Regions from separate parts of the Paenibacillus sp. FSL R5-0623 genome, predicted to be linked through region 1. Evidence: predicted binding sites of a transcription regulator. Region 1 holds the regulator's gene; each other region holds the start of a gene.
The links. Region 1 encodes LexA, which represses DNA repair genes until DNA is damaged. Its sites were predicted from a motif close to CGAACATATGTTCG; they were not measured.
Positions count from the first base shown of each region.

Region 2: a site for LexA is predicted at 6,204-6,217, ahead of dndB (DNA sulfur modification protein DndB). Genes of this name have one in related genera too.
Region 3: a site for LexA is predicted at 6,023-6,036, ahead of MKY92_RS16320 (DNA polymerase IV). Genes of this name have one in related genera too.

Region 1 covers NZ_CP150233.1:4,068,695-4,079,016, reverse strand. Annotated here, with positions in the region: gene hflX (GTPase HflX) at 1-692, shown strand, start outside; gene MKY92_RS17850 (methionine gamma-lyase family protein) at 777-2,030, shown strand; gene MKY92_RS17845 (MerR family transcriptional regulator) at 2,113-2,526, shown strand; gene glnA (type I glutamate--ammonia ligase) at 2,656-3,984, shown strand; gene MKY92_RS17835 (aldehyde dehydrogenase) at 4,587-5,888, shown strand; gene lexA (transcriptional repressor LexA) at 5,994-6,620, opposite strand; gene MKY92_RS17825 (LysM peptidoglycan-binding domain-containing protein) at 6,917-7,294, shown strand; gene MKY92_RS17820 (DUF896 domain-containing protein) at 7,390-7,599, shown strand; gene MKY92_RS17815 (hypothetical protein) at 7,725-8,234, shown strand; gene MKY92_RS17810 (HAD family hydrolase) at 8,263-9,054, shown strand; gene MKY92_RS17805 (ABC transporter permease subunit) at 9,609-10,322, shown strand, end outside.
Region 2 covers NZ_CP150233.1:6,890,253-6,900,574, reverse strand. Annotated here, with positions in the region: gene MKY92_RS30175 (aminotransferase class V-fold PLP-dependent enzyme) at 12-1,142, opposite strand; gene MKY92_RS30170 (DndE family protein) at 1,164-1,529, opposite strand; gene dndD (DNA sulfur modification protein DndD) at 1,526-3,532, opposite strand; gene dndC (DNA phosphorothioation system sulfurtransferase DndC) at 3,551-5,056, opposite strand; gene dndB (DNA sulfur modification protein DndB) at 5,046-6,149, opposite strand; gene MKY92_RS30150 (hypothetical protein) at 6,524-7,081, shown strand; gene MKY92_RS30145 (right-handed parallel beta-helix repeat-containing protein) at 7,046-9,070, opposite strand; gene MKY92_RS30140 (5-methyltetrahydropteroyltriglutamate--homocysteine S-methyltransferase) at 9,345-10,322, shown strand, end outside.
Region 3 covers NZ_CP150233.1:3,735,384-3,745,705, forward strand. Annotated here, with positions in the region: gene MKY92_RS16295 (metal-sensitive transcriptional regulator) at 1-96, shown strand, start outside; gene MKY92_RS16300 (hypothetical protein) at 1,063-2,430, opposite strand; gene MKY92_RS16305 (copper amine oxidase N-terminal domain-containing protein) at 2,576-3,511, shown strand; partial or broken gene MKY92_RS16310 (TetR-like C-terminal domain-containing protein) at 3,517-3,866, shown strand; gene MKY92_RS16315 (undecaprenyl-diphosphate phosphatase) at 4,126-4,929, shown strand; gene MKY92_RS16320 (DNA polymerase IV) at 6,062-7,300, shown strand; gene MKY92_RS16325 (YolD-like family protein) at 7,297-7,644, shown strand; gene MKY92_RS16330 (hypothetical protein) at 7,646-8,014, shown strand; partial or broken gene MKY92_RS16335 (spore germination protein) at 8,191-8,592, shown strand; gene MKY92_RS16340 (spore germination protein) at 8,684-8,764, shown strand; partial or broken gene MKY92_RS16345 (hypothetical protein) at 8,773-8,892, shown strand; gene MKY92_RS16350 (Ger(x)C family spore germination C-terminal domain-containing protein) at 8,967-9,131, shown strand; gene MKY92_RS16355 (amidohydrolase family protein) at 9,358-10,322, opposite strand, start outside.

The DNA.
Region 1 (10,322 bases):
GTGAACGCCGTAAAAAAACAGGTATTGTTCAGGTGGCCCTTGTTGGTTATACCAATGCTGGCAAATCAACCTTGCTCAAGCAGTTGACGGCTGCAGATGTGTATATTCAAGATCAGCTATTCGCTACTCTGGATCCAACATCACGTACGATGGAACTTCCAAGTGGAAAAGAAATCGTCCTTACCGACACGGTTGGATTTATTCAAAATCTACCGCATGATCTGATTGCAGCGTTCCGTGCAACGCTGGAGGAAGTGAATGAAGCAGACCTGATCCTGCATGTTGTAGACGCCTCATCAGCTATGCGTGAAGATCAGATGCGGACGGTTAATACAATTTTGCAAGAACTTGGTTCAGGGGACAAGCCGCAGTTAGTCCTGTATAACAAAAAAGATGCGTGCACACCAGAGCAGCTTGAGATGCTTCCATTGGATAAAGACCATATCAAAGTAAGCGCATTAGACACAGATGATTTGCTTAAAATCCGTGAATTGATCCAGACAGAGCTTACAGGTGACACGAAGCGCTTCCGGATTCCGGCAGAACGTGGTGATCTTACGTCCGTCCTTTACAAAATTGGTGATGTAGTAGATACCAGCTTTGAAGAAAATGATGTAATTTATGAAGTGGAATTACAAAAAGGTGAATATGAGAAATTTGGTCATATGCTTGAAGATTTCATCGAATTGTAATACTCATGACATATTGATGTGATAAGTTGACACGATAATAGATATTTAATGTCAGATTCGTGCTATGAAGGGGAATGAAGTAAGATGGTAAGCTTTGATTCAGAAATATCTGAACTTCAACATCAAGTGGAGCGTCAGATTGAAGGACAACTGCAACAGATTGATCGGATCACAGATCACAATCAATGGAAGGTGATTAATGCTTTCCAACAGCGAAAAGTAAGTGATTTTCACTTTGCAGGTTCAACAGGTTATGCCTATAACGATCGTGGGCGTGAAGTGCTTGATGAAGTATATGCTGATGTTTTCGGCGCGGAAGCCGCGTTGGTACGTCCTCATTTTGCTTCAGGTACACATACGATTAGTACAGCTCTTTTTGGAGTGCTGCGCCCAGGGGACGAATTATTGTACATCACTGGTAAGCCTTATGACACATTGCATAAAGTTATTGGCAAACCCGGTGATGGCACTGGTTCATTACGCGATTTTGGTATCGGTTACCGTGAGACGGCCTTAACTGATGAAGGTGGAGTGGACTGGGCAGCAGTTGAAAAAAACATTACACCGGCTACAAAAGTCATTGGGATTCAACGTTCACGTGGTTATGACTGGCGCTCCTCCTTCTGTGTTGCTGAGATTGCTGAGATGGTTACGCGTGTTAAAGCTCTTAAGGAGGATGTCATCGTATTCGTAGATAATTGTTACGGTGAATTCACGGAGGAACATGAACCGACAGAAGTCGGAGTTGATCTGATGGCCGGATCACTGATCAAGAATCCTGGTGGAGGTATTGCGGAAACCGGTGGATACATATGTGGGAAGGAACAGTACGTAGAGCTAGCAGCTTATCGTCTGACAGCCCCTGGAATTGGGGGAGAGGTGGGAGCAATGCTGGGGACAACACGTGGCATCTACCAAGGACTTTACATGGCACCGACAATTGTAGGACAAGCTATCAAAGGAAGTACGTTTGCTGCTGCGATGTTTGCTGAATCCGGATTTGTAACCAAACCCGCCTGGAATGAAGCTCGCACAGATCTGATCCAGGCTGTTCAGTTTAGCTCTGCCGAGCATCTGATCGCCTTCGTGCAGGGGATTCAGCGTGCAGCAGCTGTAGATAGTCATGTGGTTCCTGAACCATGGGATATGCCTGGTTATGAGCACCCTGTCATTATGGCGGCAGGTACGTTCATTCAGGGTGGAAGTCTGGAATTATCAGCCGACGCGCCTATTCGGGAGCCGTATATCGGGTATATGCAAGGCGGATTAACGTACTCTCATGTCAAATATGGCGTTTTGATGGCGTTACAGACTATGAAAGATCGTAAATTATTGTGAGTTTATCTAACACGTCATTGACACTTGGTAATAACTAAATGTACAATAGGGTGAAGAATAGATGACTGGAAGGTTGATGAACATGGGTGATGAAATCCGCAGAAATATGGCCTTATTCCCAATTGGTATTGTAATGAAACTTACGGATCTGTCTGCACGTCAGATTCGTTACTATGAGCAACACAGCTTGATCGTTCCTGCGAGAACGTCAGGTAATCAACGGTTATTCTCTTTTAATGACGTAGAGAGATTGCTAGAGATCAAGGCTTTGATTGAAAAAGGAGTTAACATCGCAGGGATCAAACAAGTGATGAATCCTGTTTCGAAAGAATCCGAAGAAGCTACAGTTATCACGCCGGATACTGAAGTTAAACGCAGAGAGCTGTCCGATACGCAGTTGCACCGCTTGCTGAAGCAGCAGCTTGTTTCAGGTAAGAGACCAGGACAAGTATCTCTCATTCAGGGAGAGCTTTCCCGATTCTTTAATAAAAACTAAATTCGCATAACTTGGCGAGTAAGGGGAAAACATGCACTTTTGGTGTGAGACTCCTTGACCCGTGGAACTTTCTAATGTACAAATATAACAGGCAGGCCAAATACGCAGATAAGAAAGGGAGAGGTTATAGTGAGTTATACAAAAGAAGACATTCTCCGCATTTCGAAAGAAGAAAACGTACGATTCATTCGATTGCAATTTACTGATTTGCTTGGAGCTATCAAAAACGTTGAGATTCCTGTGAGTCAGTTGACTAAGGCTCTGGATAACAAAATGATGTTTGATGGATCTTCCATTGAAGGTTATGTACGTATTGAAGAGTCCGACATGTACCTCTATCCAGATCTAGATTCTTGGCTTATTTTCCCATGGGTTGCAGAGAACCGTGTTGCACGTCTGATTTGCGACGTATATCTTCCGGATGGTAATCCGTTCCCAGGAGATCCACGTGGTATCTTGAAACGTAACCTGAAGGAAGCCCAAGATATGGGATTCACTTCCTTCAACGTTGGTCCTGAACCCGAGTTCTTCTTGTTCAAAACAGACGAAAAAGGAAACCCAACTAACGAACTGAATGACCAAGGTGGTTATTTCGACCTTGCGCCTACGGATCTTGGTGAAAACTGTCGTCGTGACATCGTTATCACACTTGAAGAAATGGGCTTTGAGATCGAAGCTTCCCACCATGAGGTAGCTCCAGGTCAGCATGAGATCGACTTCAAATATGCTGATGCTCTGAAAGCGGCTGACCAGATCCAAACGTTCAAACTCGTTGTTAAAACGATTGCACGTCAGCATGGTTTACATGCGACATTCATGCCGAAACCACTGTTTGGTATGAACGGATCCGGTATGCACTGTAACCAATCCTTGTTCAAAGGCAATGAGAACGCATTTGTTGATGAGTCGGACGAGTTGGGTCTGAGCAAAACTGCTCGTCACTTCATGGCTGGAACTCTGAAGCACGCACGTGCGTTTGCAGCAATTACTAACCCAACTGTGAACTCATACAAACGTCTTGTACCAGGTTATGAAGCACCTTGTTATGTAGCATGGTCTGCTAGTAACCGTAGCCCAATGATTCGTATTCCAGCTTCCCGTGGTCTGAGTACACGTGTTGAGGTTCGTAACCCGGATCCGGCTGCTAACCCTTACCTGGCTTTGTCTGTTCTGTTGAAAGCAGGTCTGGACGGAATCAAACGTGAGCTTTCCTTACCAGCTCCAATTGACCGTAACATCTACATCATGTCAGAAGAAGAGCGTGTGGAAGAAGGCATTCCTAGCTTGCCAGCTGATCTGAAAGAAGCATTGAATGAATTGATCCGCAGCGAAGTCATCTGTGATGCTCTCGGCGACCACGCCTTGGCTCACTTCTATGAGCTGAAAGAAATTGAGTGGGATATGTACCGTACACAAGTCCACCAATGGGAACGCGATCAATATATTACGTTGTACTAATAGCTCAATCCCTTGGCGCTCTAGCGCTGAGGGGTTTTTATTTTTGTGGGCAAGTACCTATAATATTTAAAGAAAAACCAAAGTGCCCACAAAATGCCCACAGAATCCCCCAAATGTCCCCTGAATTATTCTTCATCATCCCACATAAAAATTCTGTGTTTGTCTGTAACCAAGCTAAATATTACTAACAAAATACATTTGTTTACCGATAGATAATCGTAAAACTCTCTTCTCATCATTGAAAGAGGAATTTTTTGTATGGTAACTAAACTCTCTATCAACTTTAACACTTCATGTTAGTAATAACGCAAAATCATTTTCATCATTTGTCTAGTAACCTATGAAAAAGAAACTGAAATTAGAATTTTTTCTACAGTGCATCAAGCTGTCGGAAGCAAAAGATCTAAATCAAGCTTCCTTAGAAATTCTAACAGCTACAACATAGTAGCAAGTACTATCATTCATTCTTTCAAAATTCCAACCATTGTCCAATACATACAAATGGATGTTTCATATGTATGTTGAAAGTTTCATATAGAAGAGGTATACTTTAATTAAATTTTGAGCAATTTAATTTTAAATAATTAATTGGAGATGTTAATATGGATCAGGCAAAACAACTAGTGACAAAACAACGTACATTTTTTTATACAGGTCAAACTAAAAATATCGAATATCGGATTAATGCGCTTCAACAGCTTAGAAAAGGAATTGAAAAGTATCAGCAACGCATTCAAGATGCACTTCGGGCAGATTTGAACAAATCTGAGGCGGAAGCTTACGGTTCCGAGATTCGCATTGTTTTGGGTGAACTGGATTTTGCATTAGAACACCTGCAGGAATGGGCTGCACCAAAACAAGTCCCAACCAATTCGGCTATGCCGGATGGGGTGAGTACCATTTATCCTGAACCATACGGAGTGGCTCTTATTATTGCACCTTGGAACTATCCTTTCCAACTGGCCTTTGGTCCACTGATTGGAGCAATTGCAGCCGGTAACTGTGCAGTTATCAAGCCTTCTGAATTAACACCAGCCGTATCTCGTCTGACGTATGATCTGATTCAGGAGATCTTCCCTCAGGAGTATATTGCGGTTATGGAAGGAGAAGTTGAGGTCAGCACAGCATTGTTGAAAGAGAAGTTTGATTATATTTTCTTCACAGGTAGCACAGGTGTTGGTCGCATTGTTATGAAGGCAGCTGCGGAGCATTTGACTCCTGTAACTCTGGAGCTAGGGGGCAAGAGCCCTGCTATTGTCCATAGTGATGTAGATCTGAAGCTGGTGACCCAGCGTATTGTTCGCGGTAAATTCCTGAATGCAGGGCAAACATGCGTTGCTCCGGATTATTTGCTTGTGCATGAACAAGTTCATGATGAATTGATTGATCTGATTAGCGCAGAGATCAAAGAAAAATTTGGGGATGATGTGTTACAGAACGCTGATTTCCCGCATATTGTCAACGCGCGTAATTTTGATCGGTTGTCGAAATTCCTCACAGATGCCAAAACACTAATTGGAGGGCGTTCTGTACGTGAGCAGTTGCTCATTGAGCCGACTGTACTTGGAGATGTGAACTGGGAATCACCTGTCATGCAAGAAGAGATCTTCGGTCCGATTCTTCCTGTATTTACGTACAGTGACCTGAATCCTATGCTGGATGAGATTGTCCGCCGGCCAAAACCATTGGCGCTATATCTCTTCACACAGGATGAGCGACTGCAGGATCAGGTTCTGAATCAATTATCCTTCGGTGGGGGATGTATTAATGACACACTTTCTCATATGACTTCACACTATCTCCCGTTTGGTGGTGTAGGAGAGAGCGGTATGGGCTCATATCACGGACAACAGAGCTTTGATGTGTTCTCGCATCACAAGAGTGTTCTGAAACGCAGTGAATAATTAGCCACAAAAATAACATAAACATGAAAAAAAGAGGTTGTCCTGTTGATCAGGACAACCTCTTTCGTATTTCATTACATCTAGTTTTGTTACTCAAGTTAAATATTAATGAATATCTCGGAAAAGGCCTATGACTTTACCCAGAATACTAACGTGTTTCAAACGTAAAGGTTCGAAGGTCGCATTCTCCGGTTGAAGGCGAATATGATCTTTCTCTTTATAGAACGTTTTCACTGTAGCTTCATCGTCTTCAGTCATTGCAACGACGATATCACCGTTATCAGCAGTTTGCTGTTGACGGACAATAACGTAATCTCCATTAACGATTCCAGCTTCCACCATACTATCTCCAACTACTGAAAGCATAAACACTTTCTGTTCGCCTACATAATGTGTAGGAAGAGGGAAGTAGTCTTCAATGTTCTCGGTTGCAGTGATTGGAACCCCGGCTGTAACCTTACCAACGACAGGAATACGTGCAACGCTATGAGCAAATTGATGAGAATGCTCAGATTCTTCCTGGCTCAAAAGCTCAATGGCTCTTGGCTTGGTAGGGTCGCGTCGGATCAAACCTTTTTTCTCCAAACGATCCAAATGTCCATGTACTGTTGAGCTGGAAGCAAGTCCAACAGCTTCACCAATTTCCCGTACGGAAGGAGGATACCCCTTCAACCGGACTTCATTTCGTATAAACTCCAGAATAGCCTGCTGCCTGCTGGATATCTTCGACATACCGTATCAACCCCATTTTAGTAACGTTTGGGAAAATTATAACATAGAACCTCCGTTCGTACAAACATAAGTTCTAAATAAAATAGCATTAAATCAGTGTTTTTTAACTTATAGAACAGAAATTGGCCAAAAGTCAGAGTATAATACTGCAAATACTTTGCAAAAGAACTTCAATTAAGATATTTCTCTTTCAAAAAAGAAGCGAACAATTGTTCTAAAAATCTATTGAACAAAACAAGTGTTCGTGTTATATTGATTCCAACAGATAGGAACAAACGTTTGGAGGCGGGTATTTAATGAGATATTCTACTTATCAAAGCATTTATGAACCGATGAATTCGGAACTGGTGAAGTCTAACATAGGGAACTACAAGAAGGTTTTAGCGCGTTTCAAGATTTCTTCATGGATGTTAAAGGTAGCCATTACCTCTTTGATTATATTTATTGGATGCAGCACTGTTTTAACTGTATTTGCTGGCAATGAGAATGATGTTCTCCCTGGAGGAAAGATAGCCGTTTCACAAGGGGAAACATTATGGAGTATTTCTTTGGAACATAAACCGACGAATATGGACACACGTATTTATATAGAAGCAATTAAGAAAGTGAATCAACTTCATACGACTTCCATCCAAGTGGGACAAGTACTAGCTCTACCGCAATTTGCAGAATAAAATGCACATCAATGAGTGTTAGCGCGTGTCAGCTTGACAAGCAGCCTTTATAATGGCAAAGTTAATATGACTTTGTATTTTTGGAGGGGACAAGCTTGGATATAGATAGTCTGGTAGCACGCATTAACGAATTGGCTCGTAAGCAAAAGTCCACTGGATTGTCGGAGGAAGAACTTGCTGAACGTGCCGAGCTAAGAGAGATTTATTTGAGCAATATTCGCAGTAATTTCAGACAACAACTGGATACCATTGAGATTGTTGATGATGAGAATGACAAAGGCCACCAAGGCAAACTCAAACACTAACGAAACCTAATGATATCATTATGATATTTAGGTTTCTTCCTGTTATTTTGAGTGTGCAATTTATAGGGGGAAATGTCGGTTTGCAATTATGTAAGCCGATACAAAGACACATAAGGGGGATTCTCATGTCGCGTTCGTTCGAGAGAACGGTTAAGAAAAATTCCAAGCAGTTAAATCAGCAACGCAAAAAAAGTGGTCAACCAATCACAGGTACACCAGGTGAAGAAGTCTTTAAAGGACGCAGCCTTTTGTTCCCTATATTTTTGATTGGCCTCGCCTTTTTGTATCTGTTTATGAGCACGTTCCTTGTGCAAGCTCCCATGACAACCTGGGACTGGGTGACGATGCTGCTTTACGTATTTTTGGCAGTCATCTTCATGCTTCGTCGTCCATACATCAAAATTAGCAGTAATCGGATTATAACGACGAAGGGTAATCGTGAACGTTCAATTGGGGTTGACGATATTGTCAAATTCAGAATTGAACCAGGTACAGTTGTTATCGAACATAACAGCCGCGGGAAAAGATGGGTGTTTACCAAGTTATTGAACCGTTACGATACAGATGCGATTGCAGAACGTTTGCTGAAGTTTGCAAAAGCACACCAGATCACCGTGGAAACCGTCGAAAAGTAATTATTGCATAAAGGGGTAGATGATCGGAATGGCGTTAAAAGCGATTTTGTTCGACCTAGATGATACTTTATTATGGGATGAGCGTAGTGTTCGAGAAGCTTTTCATGAGACTTGTCTAATCGCAGCGCAAGAGACTGGGGTAAAACCAGAAGAACTTGAAGAAGCTGTTCGTAATGAGGCACGTGGACTGTATGAATCATATGAAACCTTTCCTTTTACCAAAATGATTGGAATCAATCCGTTTGAAGGCCTTTGGGCTAACTTTACTGGTGGGGATCAGCCTGAGTTCCGTCAGTTGGAACAGCTTGCTCCAGTTTACCGTAAAGAATCTTGGCGTCGTGGCTTGTTGAAGTTGGGTATAGATCGGGAAGATCTTGCTGAACAACTTGCTGCGCAGTTTGGAGTAGAACGGAGATCCAGACCTCATGTGTACGAAGAAACGATGGATACCTTGCGTCAGTTACAAGGAAAGTACAAACTGTTATTGTTAACAAACGGTTGTCCTGCTTTGCAACAAGAAAAGTTGGATGGTGTACCTGAATTGACTCCTTTCTTTGATGAGATTATTATCTCGGGTAACTTCGGAAAAGGAAAACCAGATCCGTCGATATTTGAACATGCTTTGAGTAAACTGGGTGTTAAACCCGAAGAGAGCATGATGGTTGGAGACAAGTTAACGACTGATATTCGTGGTGCTTTATCATCTGGGATCCAATCCGTATGGATTAACCGTGAGCATAAGACCAACAACGAAACGTATGCGCCAGACCATGAAATAACACATTTATCGGAATTAAATCAGCTTATTGCTAATTTCTAAGCAGATCAGTTATAACATCTTTCCTCAGCACCCTGAAACATTGGAAGCTTCAATGAACGATGATGTCGTTCTTGAAGTTACCAATGTTTTTTATTTGAGCTTATTGAGTAAATTACCTTGTTAAATGAGATCTTCATTTATTTTTCTAAAAGTTATTGAAATTAGGGGGAAGCTGGATTAGAATATAACTAACATACTAGTATGACTAGTATTTAGATTGTCCTAAAGCAATTTCTTTTTGACTTACTTCATTAAATGGAAGCAGGGAGTTATTGCTTATTATTTTCGATCGATTGTAAGCGCTTAATATTTTAGAGTATCTTCTTCCGATTTGGCAATCACACCACTTAGTAAGTGCTAATTAATGATGTGAAGCACCTTGGATTGTGTGATCCTACATAATACATCAAATTGATATCGCTTACATTTAGCAATTATCTATTTGGTAGTGGAGGTGAAGTTAAAGGAGTTGTTGTCTTCTACAAGAGGAGAAACGATGGGAATTGTACATGAATTACTCTTACTTATCAAGTCCTGGATCGGAGTGAAAACACATGGAGTCGGAAACCGCTAAAACAACGTTAACCATGACATCTTTACGTAAAGAGAGCAGATTACGAACGGCAGCAACTTTGTTCCGCAAAGACTGGCAGCTGTATTCACTATTAATCCTTCCCATCATTTATCTCCTTATTTTTAAATATGGGCCGATGATTGGTAATGTGATTGCGTTCAGACGTTTTGTTCCCGGGGGAAGTATATTTGGAGAAACGTGGGTTGGGTTAAGGTACTTCAAAATGTTCATTGAGGACCCTACCTTCTGGAGAGTATTCGGTAATACGCTGATGTTGGGCGGACTTGCATTGCTCTTTACATTCCCGGTTCCAATCATTTTTGCCTTGATGCTTAACGAAGTGAAGAGTAAACGATTCAAAAAGTTTGTACAGACCGCGTCATATCTGCCTCATTTTCTGTCCATCGTTATCGTTGCGGGTATGATCCTGCAGCTGACAGCAGTGAATGGTTCCATTAATGGACTGGTGGCTTTCTTCACCGGAGACAATATTCCTTTTATGCAGCGGGCTGAATGGTTCAGAACAATCTATATCACTTCTGAGGTATGGCAGGGTATGGGTTGGGGGGCAATTCTGTATCTGGCTGCACTGACAACCATTGATGATTCCTTGTATGAAGCTGCACGTATCGATGGTGCCAATCGGTGGAAGCAAACGATTCATGTAACGTTACCAGGGATCTTGCCAACGATT
Region 2 (10,322 bases), 2.8 Mb from region 1:
CTTAATGCTTTCTACTTAATATTTCTGAAAATATCTAAATCTGATTTGCTGATATTTGGATTTAAAGTGATTCGAATGGTTTGTCTGACTTCCTCAAGAGTTAGTCCTGCTGAAGTAAGGACATGGCTTGGTTTGCTTGAACTGCAAGCTGAGCCCGAAGAAAGTGCTACAAATGGAGATAACTTTTTGAGTAGAAGTTCATTGTTTACTCCTATAAATTGCAAACTAATAAGGCCGGGAATTTTATTCTCGGTGTCAATGTTAAACGTTATTTTATTACCCAAATTTTCCGAAAGTAGTGCAATCAGGTATTCTTCTAATTCTTTCAGTTTGGTGATATTCTCGTTTAAATGTTTATGGGCAATTTCAGCTGCTTTTCCTAATCCTACAATATTATGAACGGCAAGCGTTCCACTTCGGTAATCATTTTCTTGACCGCCCCCGTGTAATAGGGGAGTTAACTTGGTATAAATCTCTTTGGATTGTTTCCGAATTACAGCTACTCCGATTCCTTTAGGACCGCCTATTTTATGGCCAGACATGGATAAGAAACGAATCCCTGGTAGTTCTTTTAGGTAGAATGGAACTTTACCAATGATTTGTGTAGCATCTGTATGGAAGAATAGATTATTCTTCTCAAATCGTTGAGCAAGATCTGGTATAGGATTTAAGGATCCAATTTCATTATTACCCCAAATAATGGATGTAAGAAGTGGTTGGTGCTTCAGTTCTTCGGTAAGTTCGTTCACATTAACCCTTGCAAAAGAATCGACTTCAAGATACTTCACATTCGTTCCACGTTCCTCCAGATATCGGAAAGATTCTAATACAGAAGGGTGCTCCGCTTGAGATGTGATCATGTAATTTGAGTTTTCAGATAATCTTCCGTAATAGTCTTGTACCCCTTTGATGATCATGTTGTTACTCTCCGTTGCACCGCTGGTAAATACAATTTCATCATCATCACACCCAAGTAATAGAGCTACTTGTTCTCGCGCAATTTTTACCGCCTTTTTAGCATTCTCAGCTAATAAATAAAATTTGCTTGAAGGGTTTCCGTACTCTTCCTTCAGATAAGGAAGCATGGTCTCAAGAACCTCTGGATGTAATTTAGTTGTAGCGCTGTTATCTAAATAGATCATATATTATCCCGGCCCTTTGTGTTAGATTAGCAAGGCACGAATGAATTTTTCAGCATTTCCTGCGCCTTTGTACTCTGCGGCTAAGTCACGTATACCTCTTTCAAGATGGGCATTGAAGTATCCGGGGAAGTAATCTTCATCGGTCAGCTCTTTATTCGCAGCCTGTGTAATCATTGCCCGAAAAATATAATCGAATTCCCCAGTAACTGTATTTCGGTTAAGAACTAAGCCTTCACTGAAGTCTTTGCTGAGAGGGAGGACATCCCCTTTTTTTATAGATAGAGCTACAGCATAACGAATCAGAATATTAGGTGTTATCCCTGTGGAAGCTTGGAGCTGTAACAGGGTTTCTTTTGTATATTTAGACGTTTTGAGAGTGAAATTCATTTTGGGCTTATCTCCTTACTCATATTAAAATATCTGCCCCGAACGATTTCAGCTGTTTCCTGGAATGAGTTGTATTCTAATGTATAGCATATTGAAGTTATATCTTTAATCGTTTCGAAATGTTCAGTTCCAATTTCTGAGTCTGTAGTGAACATTAATACCTGATCCCCGCATTTCGGAATGAAATGTTCAATCAGAGACTTTTTATGGTCTTGATCGAGTCGTCCGAACAATGTGTCAAAAACAAATGGCAGTTTCCACTCAGATACTTTAAACATAGCCCAGATTACTGTCAACATTAACATTTCCTTTTCTCCAGCTGATAAACGTTCCTTAGTAATCTCATGTCTTTGTTTATTGTAAAGTGTAATCTGAAAACTTGATGAATCGATATGAATACGGTCAATATAATCCTTTTTTCGGAATAAGATATTAATCATTTTCGTTGCTTCTTTAGCGACATCGTTCAGTTTCTTTTGCCACTGCCGTTCCCTGAAACGCTGACTTACAGTCAATAACTTCTCAGTCATTGCATAAGAGCTTTCAGATTTATAATACTCGCGTATTCTATCATTAAGTTTAATTAATGCGATTTCTTTATGCTTGATTTGTTCATGTATTTCATTGATTTCATCTTCTTGTTTTTCGGATATCATTTTGATTTGTTCTAATCTTCTATTACTTTCCTCAATTCGCTCAAGAAGTTCTTTGAATTCACTTGAATTATCATTAAGATCAATCGCTTTACGTAATTCCTGAGACTTTTCTAATAAAACAGCATTTTCATCAAACAATTCAACATAATGCTGTGACTTGATTGATTGAACGTTTTTATGCATGGAGTAGACTTCATTCTGTTGTTCAAATGAAGATCTATGGAACACTTCGGTAATTGAAGGTTTAATAAGGTCTAATAGACCACTGTGCAAACTTTCAACTTGTTGATCTGAAAGATTCAAATTCGACGATGGTGTAAGGCTGCTTAGTAATTGTGATAGGTGATCCTTTTTCAAGGTTGTATTTATATACTCAAAAGAGTCATAATCCTTCTCTTTGGCAATCTGATCTGTAACTTTTGCTAACGTTTCACGAGCAATATAGAATGGAAGATAAGATATAGTAAATGCTTTAATCTGATCAGAATTTTGTTTTCTGCGTTGCTCAATTTCATTGACTTGTTGGATTAACTGCTGTCTGTTCTCCTGAATAAGTCCACCATGAATTTCAAAATCCTTCTTATCTTGTCTTATTAAATCTGTGAGTTTAGCAGCTTCATCTTGATGATTAAGCAGATCACTTTGGAGATTTTTCAATTGATTTTGTAGATCATGAATTTCTATTTCAAGTAAATTTTTGATTTCCAATTCCCTAGAAGCGTCAGAGTTTTTCTTTGCATGCTGTTGTCTGTAGTTTTGAAGATCTTTTTCTAGGTTAACAAATAGGTCTAGGTTAAAGAGGATCTTTCCTGCATCCTGTAAATAATCAGGGATTTTCTCTTCAGACACAATTCTGGATATGTCCTCACCATCAAATAGACAAAGTTCAAATAACCTTGGCGGCATTTCTTCTCTGAGTTTATTTTGAAAATCAGAAATCTCCTGGGCATTAAGATGAGCATTGTTTTTTTTAACAGAAAAATATTCTCTAATCTTATTCTCTTTAATACTCCAGCTGCGGATTAAAGAGTAGGTAATAGGTTCAAACTCTTCTGTTGATAGATATTCAAGAACAATTTGGTACTTATCCTGATTATTTTCATGAAGAGCTTTTCGATTAAGCAGGGATCGGATTTTCTTGAAATAAGCTTCATTCTCAGTAATATAACCGTAGGCCATAGAACCAAATAAAGCGATTCGAATGGATTCCAGAATGGTAGTTTTCCCAGCTCCGTTTTTCCCACCAATTAATATTACATTATGGTTAGTGGTTGTTTTAAAGTTAAAGTTGTTAAGATCCCCGTGATAAGCACCAATATTACGAAGGACCAGTTTGTTGATCTGCATGAATTATCTAATCCACCTTTATAAATGTAAGAAATCTTGGTTTAAAGTCTTGTCAAAAGCCTGAATCAGCCCTCTTCGAACTTTCACACCGGAGTAATCCTTCTCTACTGCAATTAGCTTTTTAAGCAGATTCAAGTTTACCCCTTCTTCCTGGCAGAGTGTCTCTAAATCAGTAATCTGATCTTCTTTAAATACAGGGCGGTCATCTTTATGCCAATCATAGATTTCTCCGGTTTCCTCTTCAACAATTTGAGGGAGGCGATCTTCCCATTGAAGATCGTTATGCCAGTATTTACGGATTTCCTTAAGTTCCTCAAAAGTAATGAGCTCGATATTTGGATCATAAAGTTCCCGAACTTTTTTCTGAGTTCGAAGTAGTTCTCTGAGAATCTCTTCTCGAGCATTTAAGGTGAAAGGGCCCACCCCGAAACGCTTGAACTTTCCATCTTCATCTTCAACAAATACATCAAGTTGTTCAATTGTTGCCAGATTTATATTGTTATCTTCTATAAATTGTTTGATCTCGGATTTTTTGATGCTTTTATATTTATTCGCTCTAATGTCCTCTTCATTAACTCCTCCGAGGTTCGTTGTCAGATAAACTTCACCATTCATTCTATGTTTTTGACGTTTAGAACGATCTTCACGAATATTCACTAGGTAATTTCTGAACTCATAGAGTGGAGTTAGCCATTCTACACCGCTATTAATAAATCCACTCAGTGCTTTATCTTCGTTTACAACTGTGCAAGTCCAACATCCAAATCGACTGTTTCCGCATGAACCCGCACTTTCCTTAATTTCTTTATCTACAACCAGTGGGCATTCACTACTGGAATCTTGGTACAATTGCAGCAGTTCATTATTATCATCGCCCCAAGGTGAAGGATATTGGAGCAGGAATTCCCAGATGTCGTCTACATGAAATGATCTGATCGGTGCAAATACAAAGGCATTCCGCAGGGTGGAGTGCCGCATTAAATTTTTCCCTTCTATAGTATGTGACTGCATGACAGCGGCTCGAGTAGAGCTTTCGGAATCTCGGACCCCAAGAAGCATTACAACTTCACCAAATTGATCTACTTTTTCAAGAATGAACCTGTTGGCAGGTTCAATTTTTAGCCGGTCAGTGCACCATCTGAATTTTTGACGTGGAGTTGGATACCCTTTCCCAATAATAGAAGCCCAGAATGTTTGCTCGGCTTTTGGTCTTACTTTTTGGGTTTCAATAGGAAGTCCCATTTCAAGGGCTCTAGTCTGAATTCTTCCTAAGGTGCGGGTAATTTTATCAATAATAAGTGGTGTTTCAACCTGAGTATCCGAAGAAATCACATATATTTTTTTATTTAATTGGTTAGGTGGAAGTTCGCTTAATGCCTGAAATACTATTTGAACCAGAGCAGTGGAATCTTTACCTCCGCTAAAGCCAATTACCCAGGGACGATCATCAGATAGATATACTTCTTTCACCAATTCTCTGGATTCATTAAATTTACTGCCAGTGTTAAAAATATTAAGTTCCAAGAGGAAAGACCTCCTTAAATTTATCTTCTATTTTTTGTTCTTGTTCTGTAAGAGGGAGTCCAATTTTATTCTTAATGAGATTGGCTGTTAGTTGAACAGTCTGATTGTTCTTATTAATACGACCAGTATGGCTGTAGGCACGACCTTGCCAATCTTCTTTATTATCCCTGCGCCAGTCAATATGTTTTAATTTCTCAATATATTTCTGCCACTCATCTGGATGATAGAAATAAAGATAGTGACCTATAATACCTATAGCTTCTAAGAAAACACCATGAGCAACTATAGAATTTGCCCGTAAATCTCTAGGTGATGTTTTCTTCATCAGCACCTGCTGCCATTCATTAATAGTAGCAATTAAAAGAATCCAGAACTCATTTAAGAATTCCTTTTCTTGCTCAGAGATCATCTCGCCTTTCCGCTTGCCTAGAAGTCTGCAATTCGTATTGAATATATGGTTTAATGCAAATAATTTAGGAGAATTTTTTGAAAGGTTCACCTTTTCCCGATCGGTGTATCGATCCAGCAAGGGGATCTCTGAAATTACTCCTTTTGTTATGAGAGACATTTGATCGCGGTGATCATAAAGTATACCGATAGAAGAAGTTGTGTTCACCGCATGTCGATTAAGATCGGAGAACATTTGCTGAGAACGCACAAGCCCTAAATCATGAAAAAAGACTACAGAAATGGTCTCATCTCCGAGTTCTGGAGCAATCTTCAAAGCTTCTTCAATTGACGCTCTCCTGTGTTGACCGTCATTAATTAGAAACTTTGAATCAAGTGAGATCGAGAGATATCCTATATCTTTAAGTTCGCTTGAATGCTCCTGAAAGACTAATTCCCCATCTACAGATGCCGTTAACGAAGAAAATATGTAGTCCTTTGGATTCTCAAGAATATAGTTGGTTATATCCGGAATTCTTGATTTATTCATAAGACGCTGAGCCCGGTGTTCAACGGGAATCTCTTCTTCATCAAACAGAAATATCCTAGGAATCAGCCTGAGCGGGCACATCACTGTATAGAATTCTCTCCCTGCTTGAATTCCACGGAGAGCGGGAAAACTATAACTAAAGTTCATATAGAGCATTCTCCTTTATTACGTACGTAATATTAATGAATGTAGTTTGATTTTACTTCAATACGAACGGATGTTCAATATTTATATTAGAAAATTGACGAAAAAGGGAGATAATAATTAAAATTTCTAAAATATAAAGGTGATAACACTTCCCAAGACATAGTGCATTATCTTAAATCACATCTCTGGCCCGTCCTTGTTCAAGCCATGTATAGTAAGTAACGCTTACACCTGCTTCACTGTGTTATCAGCTTTCGCTTTATGGATGATACAGTGAACCGTACCATAAGTAAGCACAAACTCAAGGAAAGCGTCAAAGAAAAATACAATATCCTTGATGCTCTTTTGCTGGATGATTGCCAGTATTCACGGTCTCTAGCCAATTGAGAAAAGATATGGAACGAGTGTGGGATATAAGACAACCTTACTGGTATCCATTATTCGATTGCAGTAGAGAAGACCTTATATCTTTTGATTCCGAATATATAGAGAGTGGAGAAAAGCTAAATGATATTATTACTTTGCTTACGCACCATGAAGTTGAGCAGGTGATTGAATTTCTAGAAACAGGTGAGACTTTTAATATACAGGTTTCCAATCTGTATCCTTATTATGGTTACAACGGCGACCTTCCAGGTCGTGAGGGGTTTTGGACTTCACACAAAATGGACTGGATTATTTATGCTTCACACGAAGGAACAATAGCTTTTGGTGGAGAGTGGCTAGTTAAAGGATTAAAATTATTATGGTCTGATTGGGGGAAACCATACTGCTTGGGATACAAAGAACTAATATTCTATATTAGAGAAGTCCTATGCAAAGCAAAGAAACCACTCCATGTCCGGAATGGCTTTGTTTATATTTTGATCCAATCACCTAAAATGACTGGACCCTCAATAAAAAATTTAAATTTCAAAATCAATCGTACCCTTGTCGGTTAACTCAAACGGACCAGGTGTGACATCTGCATCGGGTCTCTTTGTTCCGAAAAAGTCGGAGTTAAAATGATATGGACTGCTGTCCGGCTCCTCAAACTTCATGTTGGCGTGATAAGTCTTTCCAAGCAGGTCCGTGGTAACCAACAGGGCAGAGACTCCCCGAAGCAATTCGGGATCATGGATCTGAATGTGCACCTTACCTTGCGCAGGATCAATTTCAACGTTTATACCCTTCTGTGAATAGATCTTCGCATCCGATTCGTGACGACTTGGAACCGCATCGTTAAGAAATACATTGCCACCCATAGCTACCGGAAGTACGGCATTGCCTATAAAGAAATCCTTCGCGGCATCGCCAAGCTCCATAAGCTCCTCTTTGGTGTATTCCCACCATTTCTTATCTTTCACATCCGGATGTTGATCGTAGCCGCCAAGTCCCACAGCATGCAGATAACATATGGAATTGTCCGGAACACCATCCATGACCGTCTTCCCGTCCTCTCCAACTTCATCCCTTGATTTAAGGGGAAGATGCTCAAAAAAGGTGATGGGCACAGGCTCCTTATTAGGATCATTGTCACCTATAAAGATATTGTTGTAGTACCTGTCATCGCCTCCAGTGATATTGGAGTATCCGGCCATGGCCGTCTCGTGAGGGAAGTGATATGGCGTAATACGAGTAATTTCGGAACGAACTACAAATCTGCCTGCAAACAAATTATGAGCAAATGCCCCGCCCTGAGCCATATTTCTGAAATTCATCGGAGAGAGAAATAGATTGTGATCGACCATATACGGACCATGGCACACCTCAACGAAAAGGTCTTCCGAAAGATTGTCAAAAAATACATTACGGCTGATGCGAGTGCCCTGTGCCTGCCAGTCCAGCCAAAGTGCACGGTAACAGCTATACATTATATTTTCGCTAATTTGAGTATCCAGTGAAGCATGCAGTTTAATTCCCGCTACTTCGGCACCGTGTCTGAGTCGTTTGTGGTGAATATTATAAATACGGTTCTGATAAATGCGGCTGAAGGCTGCTCCCATATGACCCACAATACCTGCCTGTTCACAATCATGAATTACATTACCTCGAACAATGTGACTGCCGACGTTATCCTTATGCCAGCCGGAGCGTAATGCTCGTAAAATAACCTCCTGCTCACGTTGAGTACCGCCTTTACTATGCTTCTCCAAAGACTTGGTGTGACCTGTACCGATTTCGGTACCCAGGCTAATACCAACGCATTTGGATTCACTGATGATATTGTTTTCAATAATCCAGCCCTTACTCCAGTGAGGTCCAATCAAACCTTCCTGGTAGTCCGTAGGTGGTGCCCATTGGGGGGAGGCTTGACGAAGTGTGAAACCGCTTACGGTGATGTAGTTAATTCCCGGTTTCTCAGGCCAGAAGCAATAAGGACGTACATTAATTTCTACATTTTCCGTACGAGGGTCTTTTCCACCAAAGTTGGCCCAGATTTTTGTTGTTGTAGAACCAACCTCGGCATACCATTTTAACAATGAATCCTTAGGATACTTGGCTTCGGACCAAACTTCAGAATTGTTAACGCTTTCAATACTATCGCATTCATACAATGATTTGCCATCCAAATAGACATCGCCGAGATGAATTGGGAAGGGCCCGTCAAACAACCAGTCTCCACTGAGCTCTACCTCATAGGGATTGCGAACGGAAAAGAGGGAATTGGGCACTTCTGTGCTCCAGACATGGTTTCCTTCAGAATTCCAGTTGGTAATCCGTTCAGCTCCTGTAATCAATACTTCTCCGTCTCCTGCGGATCGATATACGATTCTATGCTCCGCTGTTCCTCCATTAGCCGGGTTAACCCATTCCCTGTATACTCCCGCATGAACAATAACTGTATCACCGGCCATGGCATGAGCCGCAGCGCGTGATATGGTACGAAGGGGTTGATCCGCTGTTCCTTTTCCTTGATCATTCCCATGTATGGATACATGATATTCCATAACAACTCTCCTTCTATTTTAAAATGTTTGTTGTATCCCGTTATTATACTAGAAATAAATATATTGGGAGAGATAGGAAGGCGGATGTTAGGCTAAATGGATACTGATATAAGGTAAACCACATCCACTACCCTATGAAGTTGTGGATTTTTGCGTATTAAAGTCTTTTAGCTATTGTTAAAAGCTATGACTAGCCATGCTTTTTTCATATAACAAGCATTCCTTTTCATCATGCTATACTCATTAGACTAAAAAGTTAGAAGGAGAAATAGTTATGATACCATTTCGTAATGATCATGTAGGTAGCTTTCTACGTCCTGCAGATTTAAGTCAGGCACGTGAACAATATAAATTAGGCAACATCACATATGAGCAATTAAGAGCTGTGGAAGATAAAGAGATTATTCGAATCATTGAAAAGCAAAAGGAAAATGGCGTATTGGCAGTTACGGATGGTGAATTCCGCAGAAGCTGGTGGCATTTTGATTTTCTGGGCGGCTTGGATGGCGTAGAGCTGTATGAGCAAATAGACGGACCAAAATTCCATAATATGCAGACGCGCAAGGGCGGGCTTCGTGTTGTTGGTAAAGTAGATTTCTCGAGTCATCCCTTTGTTGAGGATTTTGAGTTTTTGAAAAAGCATGCTGGCGACGCAGTGGCGAAACAGACCATTCCAAGCCCGAACATGCTTCTATATCGATTGGAGAATGACGCCAATATCTATACGGTCCGAGAGCAATTCCTTCAGGATACGATTGCGGCGTATCAAAAAGCCATTCAAGCCTTCTATGATGCGGGATGTCGATATCTGCAATTAGATGATACAGCTTGGGCAGACCTATTCTCAGACGCTGGTCACGATAAGCTACGTGCTAAAGGTCTGGAACCAGCGGAAGAGTTGAAAACGATGCAGCGCATGATTAATGAATCCTTGTCTCATAAACCGGCAGATTTAGTTGTGACGATGCATATTTGTCGTGGTAACTATAAATCGAATTATTTCTCAACGGGTGGTTATGATTACGCTTCTGAAGTTATCTTTGGAGGCTTAAACGTAGACGGATTATTCTTAGAATTTGATGATGAGCGCTCAGGTGGTTTCGAGCCATTAAAATATGTGAATCGAAAAGATTTGAAAATCGTGCTTGGTTTACTCACATCGAAAACAGGCGAGTTAGAGGATAAAGAACACATTAAAGCTCGGATTGCAGAGGCGGCAACCTATGTACCACTTGAGCAACTTTGTTTGAGT
Region 3 (10,322 bases), 330 kb from region 1:
CATCATATGAAAAGCTGTGTCATTGAACGCATTTCAGAGGGCGATCACAAAGTTTTGGATGAATTGATGATCACTGTAAATAAGTTAATTAAATAAGCTAGAATATTGGTGGTACCTCTTGTAGTAATCAGGCAAATGCCCCATCAAGGTTAATTTTATTAGGGTTAGTGGTGAAAAGAATGTCAGGAACGAGAATATGTTTCCGTTGAGTCGCTATTATAGCGGCTTTTTTTTGTTTTATCGGTACAAGTTCGTATACCGATCCAAGGACAAGAACTTGTACCGTCACATTAATTGACAAGCCAAACAGGAGAATCAAGATTGTTCGGGCAGAAGAGGATTACAGTTGGGCTAAATAAAGCAAAAAAGAAAAGTTGATCCTCAATTAACTCATAGCTATTAATCATCGGAATACACTGTAGCATTGAAACTTTCGGGTCCCAGGCGAACGTTGTTAACACTGAAGCTTGGATTATAGGTGAATGTAGCGTACGCAGAATAAATAAGTTGACCATTTATAGGGGGAGGCACATTGTAATCTGAACCTTCGAAACTTGCGAGTATAGTGTTGGTGGAAGTGAATATAGGCTGGGAAACGACATAAATAGGTTGGCCTGTATTAGTGGCCCCCCTGAAGATTTCCATTCGAATAGTAGAGGGCAACGAAGATAAACTGGCCACTGAGAATCGATAGGTCCCATTAAACTGAGTACGGGTGAGCGGTCCTGGATTAACAATGTTGAGTCCCACGATCCCAAGCAGGGTAGGTGTGTTTGATGGAAGTAGGATGTTGAGCGGAGTAATCCCTGTGGATGCGAGAGAAGTACGAGCGTCGAGTGTACGAACCATTTTCATTCCTCCAATCTATTATACTGAAATATCGTATGTTACTGATTCGAAAGAGTTTTCCGCTTATTGGAAAGAAGTTACAGTCCTAAAGTAACAACAGTTATTTTTGTTACAGCTCCTGAATCAACTCCATTGAGTCCTCAAAACAAAAGACCTATTTCTCAAACACAGATATCCCAAATAAAAATAATTTATGGAGACTTATCCAACGTATTAACTTTGATAGTTAAAAGTAAGTGTCTTTCCCAGTGAAATCAAGTGATTTTGATCAGCCCATAAGATGAAATATGAATACGTAATTCCTTGAATCACAACAGGAGCAGGATATTTTACAATAAGTGCCGCCTGATTTCTCATTTCCACGGGTTGGTCTTCCGAAGGAAATATGAAACAGGCTTCTTGTGCTTGAATAACAGCAGGGAAAATTCGGGGGTTTGCCCCGTAGGGTTTCAACATATGAAAAGCTTCCGCTCTGCATACCTCGTGAATTTCTTCCTCAGAAGAGATCGGGGATATCTGAAAAAATCCGTCCGCTCCTTCGAATCGTTCTTCGGTAACTTTGTGCCAGCTTCGCGGATAATAGAAAGATATCTTGTATACCTGATTGAAATATAATCCATACGGATGAACATCATGCACTCGTGGGGACCATCTAAGAGCTGTAATCCACCTTGCCTCAACAATTTTGATCGGATTATTAGGGTTTCTTATATCAATACTCCACATTTCGGTTGCTTGTTCTTGATTATTGCATCCTGATAAGTAAGCGATTCGGTTCCCATCCGGCGACCAACTTAAAGGGGTAGAGAAGCAGGTGGAGACCGCCCATGTTTTTTGTTGCCCTCCAACTCGGCTGTCGGTCTGGATTAAAGAAACATATTGATTATCCACAAAGTCGGTGGCACTGTATGCGATGAGTGAAGAGTCCGGGGACCATTCAGGGAAATAGTTTTTCGCCTGAGGGCCACCATTAAGTTGGTAGCTTGCTCCTGTTGTCATGTTCACCGTAGTGATCAACGAAATGCTGGCTCCCGGGGATGTATATAGGACAAACTCTCCGTTAGGTGATATTCTGACATTGTGGAGGGGCCCATTATTTTGAGTTAATTGCTGTTTGTTTATGCCATCTCGGTTAATTTTATATAGTTGGGTATTGCCTGCTTCATCCGGAGCTGCAAACAGGAGAGCCTCTCCTGAAGGAAACCACTGGACATCGGTGGCTCCTTGTTGAACGATTGAACCGCTGGCATGGGAGTTGATATTGTAGATCACAATCCGTCCGTTTTTTACATAACTCAAGTATAGACTATCCGGCGACCAGCTCAGTAAAGTATAAGGGTCAATTTGATCAATTTGTGCCCATGTCCTGCTGTTTAGATTGAATACATACACGATATTTTTCTTGCCGATAAAGGCGATGTTCCGGACATCTGGCGACCAGTATGGAATTGTAAATGCCTCACCAAGATCCTGGGTTAGCTTAATGGTCTGACCTGTTAAAGGTTGATAAAGCCAAATGTCGTACGAACCACCCCAAACATTTGAAGTAAAAAGAATCGCTTCATGATAAACAAAATTCATATTTGATGCCGCCCTTCAGGTTTGATTTCACTACAATGTATTCAAGAAAAGGAGATAGGCGAATTATTCGTAAAATTCCTATCAGGAAGTATTTATTCTGCCGATAATGAAGGAGCATATATTTTTTCTTCAGGAGGAATCGTCAATGAAAAAAACAGTCATCTTGCTAACCAGTCTGGCGCTAATGCTAGCCACCGCCGCAGGCACAACCTCAGCCAAACCGGGAAACACTCCCCCCGGACAATCAGGTAAAGAGGTATCGTCAAAAGCACCCAAAGACAAAGAAACTCCAATTGAGGAGAAACAGACCGAGGAAGTCGAGTCTTCTGAAACGGTCAGCACTGAAGATGACAAAGTTAAGGATTCCTCAACATCGGAGACAGAGAATACAACCAACAATACAACCGATCCAACCGAATCCAAGAAAAAAGGCTCCAAAGGATACAAAGGTTTGCTAAATGCTATTCAACATGTGGAAGATAAACCGGCAGGTGCTGTACTAGCCGATATTTTGCTTACAAAATATGCGACTGAGCTGACGGACGAACAAATTAAAGAACTTGAAGCCATCCTTGAAAAGGACAAGGCGTTGGAAACTGCAGCAGAAATGCTCGAAAAAAACGGTAGTGTGACTGACGCGGTGTATTTGCAGGAAGAGGCCATTAAAGCCAATTTTAAAAACCTGGACCTGTACAAAACAATGGGGAAACTCAATGAAAAGGCGGGTAAAAAGAATGGGGTGAAGCTGTATGTGAACGGGGAAGCTTCTGACTCCGAACCTTTTGTCAAAAAGGGCAACACGTTTGTTCCTTTTCGCGCCATAGCTGAGTCTTTGAAAGCCGAAGTGGCATGGAATCCCGAAGAACGCTCCATCATTGTCATGAAGGATGGGGTGAGCATTAAACTTGTGGTTGACAGTAAGACTGCAACAGTTAATGGCAAAAACGTCTCTTTGGATGCGCCAGCAACTATCACAAAAGGCAGTACTTATGTACCCGTACGTTTCATAAGTGAGGCATTGGATGCAACCGTGCAATGGGAAGAAGAAAGTAAAACCGTCGTTGTTTATGAAGAAGAATAATATTGGAATGCATAGCAGCTGAGATTAACCAGTTGCTTCGACATTGTATGTCTGGAGATGACTTGGTTCACCTTCCTTCCAAAACTGCACTATTTAACACTTTTGAATATTTGGAGCAGCATGCTTTATTCTACTCGATTATGCTGAAGAGCAAGGGAAGCATAATATTTCGAAACCAAATGGAAACCATGTTCAGGAAAAGTCTGATTGAGCATCTGGATTCAATCAATCTCGATCAGGACAGGAACAGGGACATTACAGTACAATTTTTAATTTCAGCATCAGTGGGTGTATTGGAATGGTGGATTATCGTTCGATGCCGTATCCGCCATCCGTCATGGTTGAACAATTTTAGAATTTGCTGAACCCAGTTGTCGAAGGACACGAACATCGTTCCACTGGAAGCCGCCAATTTTGCGGCTTCTTTTGTGTTTTCTAATGTTTGAGAAGATAGGAGGTGATGATTGATATGATCTGCATATCATTTAAATGATGTGACAATAATGTCACACTGAAATGAATATTGTTATGCTAATCGATGGGAATATATAGTCATTTACTCTTATACTTGAACTTGTTAAGCGAGTTTATTTTCGTAAAGGGGATATCTTCTAATGACTGATGTAATAAAAGCAATAATACTTGGCATAATAGAAGGCTTAACTGAATTCTTACCCGTATCGTCTACTGGACATCTTATTTTAGCAGGCAATTTACTTAACTTTGAGGGAGACGCGGCAATAACCTTTAAAATTGTTATACAGTTGGGTGCAGTGATGGCAGTTCTAATTCTTTATTGGAAAAGGTATATGGAGATTGGATCAAACTTAATTAAAATGGATTTTTCAAAAAGTAAAGGATTAAACGTAATACATATGATTTTGGCTATGTTACCAGCATTAATCGTATATCTTCTACTAAAGGACACTATAAAAAGTCAATTATTCGGCCCTACATCTGTCTTAATTGGTTTAGTTGCTGGTGGTTTGTTAATGATCATCGCAGCACAGAGTAAGAGAACTACCAGCGTTGATACAATTGATATGATTAGTTACAAACAAGCTTTTGGGATTGGCTTATTCCAATGTCTAGCTTTGTGGCCAGGTTTTTCGAGATCGGGTTCGACGATTTCAGGTGGCCTTTTGCTCGGTACTAGCCAAAAAGCTGCCGCAGATTTTACGTTCATTATTTCTGTACCTGTTATGTTTGGTGCTACCTTGTTGGACTTATATGATAGCCGCGATTTACTTAGTTTAGACGATTTTTATCTAATGTTAATTGGCTTTATGACATCCTTTCTTGTGGCTATGATTGCGGTAGTAACGTTTATTAGACTGATCAAGCGACTTCGATTGGAGTGGTTTGCTCTATACCGTTTTGGATTAGCAGCCCTTTTCTATTTAATCGTCATACTGTAACTGTAAACTATAATTTATAAACTCTCAGTTTCGGAGGTATGTAAGTTTCTCATCTGATCGAGATACGGTAGGGATGTCCTCGCGAACGTTCTCAAACACTGAATTTTGTTCTAATTGATCCGGGTTGAGCGAAAATTACTTCTGGCTGGCGGGGTATGACAAGTAGCGGCTGCAGTCCGTGATAAATGACTCATACGAGGACCAATGTCGTCACGCAAAGCAGACCAATGATGGATTTGGTGAGAACGTTCATTTCTATTAAAACTCCTGTCTTTGTCTTTATAATGCTTATCCACAAAGATGAGAACACAGTTTAATGAGTAAATATTGCCAATGCAAATCGCTAGCGCGTTAGACAATCCTGCACACATGAGACTTATGAAAAGTACATTTGAGGTGGAGAGATAGTACCATCAGGACATTAGATTATTCACCTTAATTTTTGATTTAATCTTTTACGACTACTTATGCTAGGATGTTGAACTAACCGTCTGGTTAGTTGAAGGAGGAGTTTCAAACTTCTCATAGAAAGTTTTTTAACTAGAGGTAACGATAACTAACTCACATTGGCATACGTTTGATACGGGAATAGTTGCAGTGGACAATATACATATTGGAATCCTATGGGCAACAGACCCTTTATAAGTGGATTTAAGACTGATTAATGATGAGCCATATCTAAATTCATGTTCAACTAACGGGCATATCTGAAGTAAGCACTTTGTACACGCTTGGCATGTGAAGTAAATTGTATGCGAGATTTACCATTAACAATAATCTAAACTTGCACTGTTACCTGAATAGGTAAACTGATAAGCTCAGCCACAACCATACAGCCCCATTGTAGTCGCTATTTTAGCGACTTTTTTATATTATCGGTACGGTTATGATATTGCGGATAAATGCTTCGTCAGCCGTGCAAATGTTAGATGTTTGGCACAAAGTTTGGGATATACTCAATCTCCTTACATCACCCCTCAGGGGGTCTTTCTTTTGTCTTAAGTAATCGTTTTTAATACTAGTATGACCTTATCTCGGATGAATATAAATATTTACCTCTTGCATAAAGAACATGCGTTCGGTTTATAATATACAAACATACGTTCTTAAAAGTATAGGAGTGATTTCAGTGTTGACTAAGCAACGAACCATTATGCTCATTGATATGCAGAGCTTTTATGCTTCAGTCGAAAAGGCAAAAATGCCTCAATACAAAAATAGACCACTCGCCGTCGCTGGCGATCCAGCAAGACGTTCTGGCATTATCCTTGCTGCTTGTCCACTAGCCAAAGCGAAGGGTGTATCTACCGCGGAACCACTCTGGCAGTCTCTTCAGAAGTGCCCTGAACTGATCATTGTGAGACCACACATGCAAGAATACATCGAAGTATCCACTCAAATCATGTCCATTATTGAGGAGTTCACCGATCTGGTCGAACCGTACAGTATAGACGAATTATTCGCTGATTTTACAGGGTCTATGCATCTATTCGGTAATGATCCAGTCGATTTAGCCAAGCAAATTCAAGACAAAATCTATAATGAAACAGGCGTTTACGCAAGAGCTGGCATTGGTGAAAACAAAATCATCAGTAAATTATGCTGCGATATGATTGCTAAAAAAGCAGAGGGGGGTATTTTCCACTTAAAGAAAGAGGAGTTACACCTCCATATTGGAGATAAGCCCATCCGCGATATGTGGGGAATAGGCTCAAGAATGGAAAAACATCTGTGGAAGATGGGCATCCGAACCATTAGAGACCTGGCGAATACGCCTCTTTCCAAATTAAGAAGTAAGTGGGGTGTTAATGGAGAAGTCATCTGGCGAGTCGCAAATGGACTCGATAATTCGCCTGTAACCGTCAATACGCACAGTACACAAAAAGATATCGGAAACGGAATGACCCTGCCTAGAGATTTCACAGAGGCTTGGGAGATCGAAGTGGTTATTCTCGATATCTGCACAGAAGTATGCAGAAGAGCCCGACAAAAGGGGTTGATGGGTAGTGTCGTTTCCGTAAGTGTGTCTGCAGCGGATTTTGACCACCCCACTGGTTTTCACAGGCAGGTTAAACTGTCTGATCCTACAAACATAACCGTTGATGTGTGCAAGATAGCCAAACGCATCTTTCATCAACACTGGGATGGGCAACCTGTGCGCCGTGTAGGTGTATCCCTGTCTCAATTATCCAACGCGGATACATATCAACTATCTTTTTTTGATGATCAAGAACAGAAACGGGCCATTGATCAGGTGATGGACGACATTAAGGATCGATTTGGCGACATTGCCATTCTACGAGCGAGCTCCATTACGGCTGCGGGTCAAGCGATCGATCGAGCATCTAAAATCGGGGGGCATTACAAATGAGCAAAAAACTGGAGGCCAATGGATTATGGGAATCGAGCCGCATGATGCTTCCACAACATAAAGAACGAATTATACAGCATCGAACTCAAATTCATGTTCAAACGAAACCACTGATCCATGAAGATGAGTGGGAGATTATTACTCAGAATATAGATATGTCGCTCAATTATACATTGCAAGCCACCTTTGAAATATTTACTGAGTCAGGCAATCGGTATATACACGGGATCGTCACTTCAGTCAGTAGCTTTGGAAAGAAAATCAAAATTGAAATGGAGAATGGATTTGAATGGGTCGATTTTGATCAATTGGTCGCTGTAAAACTTGAAGAAGGAGGCGTGTAAAGTGCGACAGACTTTCGAGGAACTTTCACTCGTGAAGAGGGTGGTGGAGCTCCCTTATCTTTTAGGTGCTCTGGAGGTAGATAAGCATAAAATATACGCTTCAAACTTCAAAATGAAGTCTGTGTATGTTGACTACCTGGACGGTACCCAAAAGAAAATTGCTTTAGAAATGTACAAATCGAAACAAAGGCTAAAGGAACATCATATTAAAATTATAGATGAAGTGAGATCTGAACTGAGTTTAACGGTAGATTATTCGGTGAGGGGTTACATTCATAAAATGACACTATTGTGGAGCAAAGTGAAAGTGGATGTAACCTTAATGCTTACTGAACATATGAACGTTGATATTACTGATTTGCTCAAATGAACATAGAATGGATGCGGCAACAAATACGAGCAGATCTTTCGGCAAACTGGGAAAAGTTTGAACGAATCCTTGGGTAGAATTGATGAAATCTTTACGAATACTCCCGGCTTAATCAAAATTTTCTTGCTCCGCTTCAACTAGAAACCGGAAATCCTTCCGGAGATTTCATTACAACAGTGGGTTATGTAAAACCTCACTCCAAGTGGGAAGAGCTCAAACTTTCCATTATACTCGGCTACAGCGTGTTATTTAGTGAAGGAAGAAGTACTGCATATGCATTGGATACAAAAGGATTCCCGCAACGCGCTATTGAGGATCCTCAGCAGGAGCCCTCACTGAAAGGGGCTCATCAAGGATTTATAGAGACAGGTTCTCACAATATTGCCATGATCCGTCGTTATATTGCGGACAAAGAGTTAAAGGTGAAGCGGTATATTGTTGGACAGCAGGGACAAACGCCAGTATCTTTGCTTTATTTGGAAGATGTGACCCAGCCGGACATCATTAAAGCGCTAGAAGAACGGATTCAGTCTATTGACGTGGATGCCATCATTAACACCGGAGAATTGACTGAATTTATTGAGGACCAACCTCTTGCGTTACTTCCCCAAATGATTACGACAGAGAGACCGGATACAAGCTGCTTCTCAAATACTGCTGGGCCGTTGTGTGGTTGTAGTCGATGGTTCGCCAAGTGTTCTAGTTGCACCGGCTACATTCATGTCTTTTTTTCAGACGGTTGATGATTAAAGTTCCCGATGGCCCGTTTCGTCATTCCTTATTGTGCATTTTTGCCTGGAATTTTTATAGCCATCATTTCGTTTCATTTTGAGATTATACCTTTGAAGCTCCTATTGACGCTTGGTGAGTCACGAGGGCAAGTTCCGTTCCCACCATTTGTAGAGGCGATTATTATGGAAATAACACTTGAGATGCTATTTCATCTTAAAAATTGCCAAAACATAATGTCGATCCTTTCGGGTATGGGTTTTACGCCAGGGCATATCAGTATCCCGTATACAAGGAAGCGCAGGCCGACTGGGGAAAAGAACTATCCCGAGCACATTTTGACGTGGAAGTTGATCTTCGAATCGGCGCCACTGGAGCAGTAGAGTAATCGAGTATCCGGACATTAAAATTCGGGACTAGAACACTAGTTTAATCTTTCATGACTACAAAACAACCGTTCTTGAAACGGTTGTTTTGTTGTTAACACCCAATAGTTACATTCTGGTTCCTATCTAATAAAAAGGTGCCAACTTTTCAAGTAGCATGAAGAGGGACTGCATTTTGCACTCCCTCTTCTTAGTGATTTTACAATTAGGAAATATAAACTACTAGTTTTAGCCTAGTTTTTGCGAACCATTGGACCACACGAATTTGATTGACAAAGTATCTGAAATATTAGTGATCGGATCACCATTTATGAGAATAAGATCAGCACGTGCACCTTCGGTAATCCGGCCACGATCATGTAGACCAAAGCAACGGGCCGGTTTGGAAGTAGCCGACTGAAGAGCTTCGATCGGAGTGAACCCAGCCTTCACCAGCAGCTGCATTTCGTGGTGAACACTGGCCCCATGAGCAAGGCCACCAAGGTTCGGAACGGGAACCGGTGCGACATCCGTCCCTACAAGAATATCAACTCCGGCACGGTGAAGATCCATCACATTTTTAAAGCTGTTCTCCATATTGCCTTGTGGGTACGTATTGAAGCTTGAGTTCAAGATATCGATCCAATCCGGACTTAATTTGGAATGAACTCGTTGATCATTAGCCAATTCTGATGCCGGATTACCAATAATCGATGAATTCAACACCAAGCACGGTGTAACAAAAGCTCCAGAATCAGCTATGCATTTAACCAATTCGGACGTGTACTCGGGTCTGTCGATAAACAAGTGGCCCAAACCGTCGACTCCAAAATCGATGGCTGCTTTTGAGGAAAGAGCCGTCAAGACGTGGGCAATGACCAACTTATCGAACTTGTGGGCTTCAGTAACAGCTGTTTTTAGAATTTCGTCACTTAGAACAGGAAGGCCAGGTGCACCCATAACCGTTCCCTCTTCAATCATGATCTTAATATAGTCAGATCCATTCTCCACTTGGGTATGCACATGTTTGATCGCTTCTTCAACCGTCGTCACTTGAGGTATTTCGTCGTGATCGTGAGCGTAGGCGGCCAACATTGCTTCCCGGTCTTCCTCCGATAACTTCTCTAGTTCCTTTAATACGAATTCAGGTATTTCATCTCCATCAGGCAGTAATTCATCTGGGTGCCCACCAGGAGCGGTAATCGCTGTCCCAG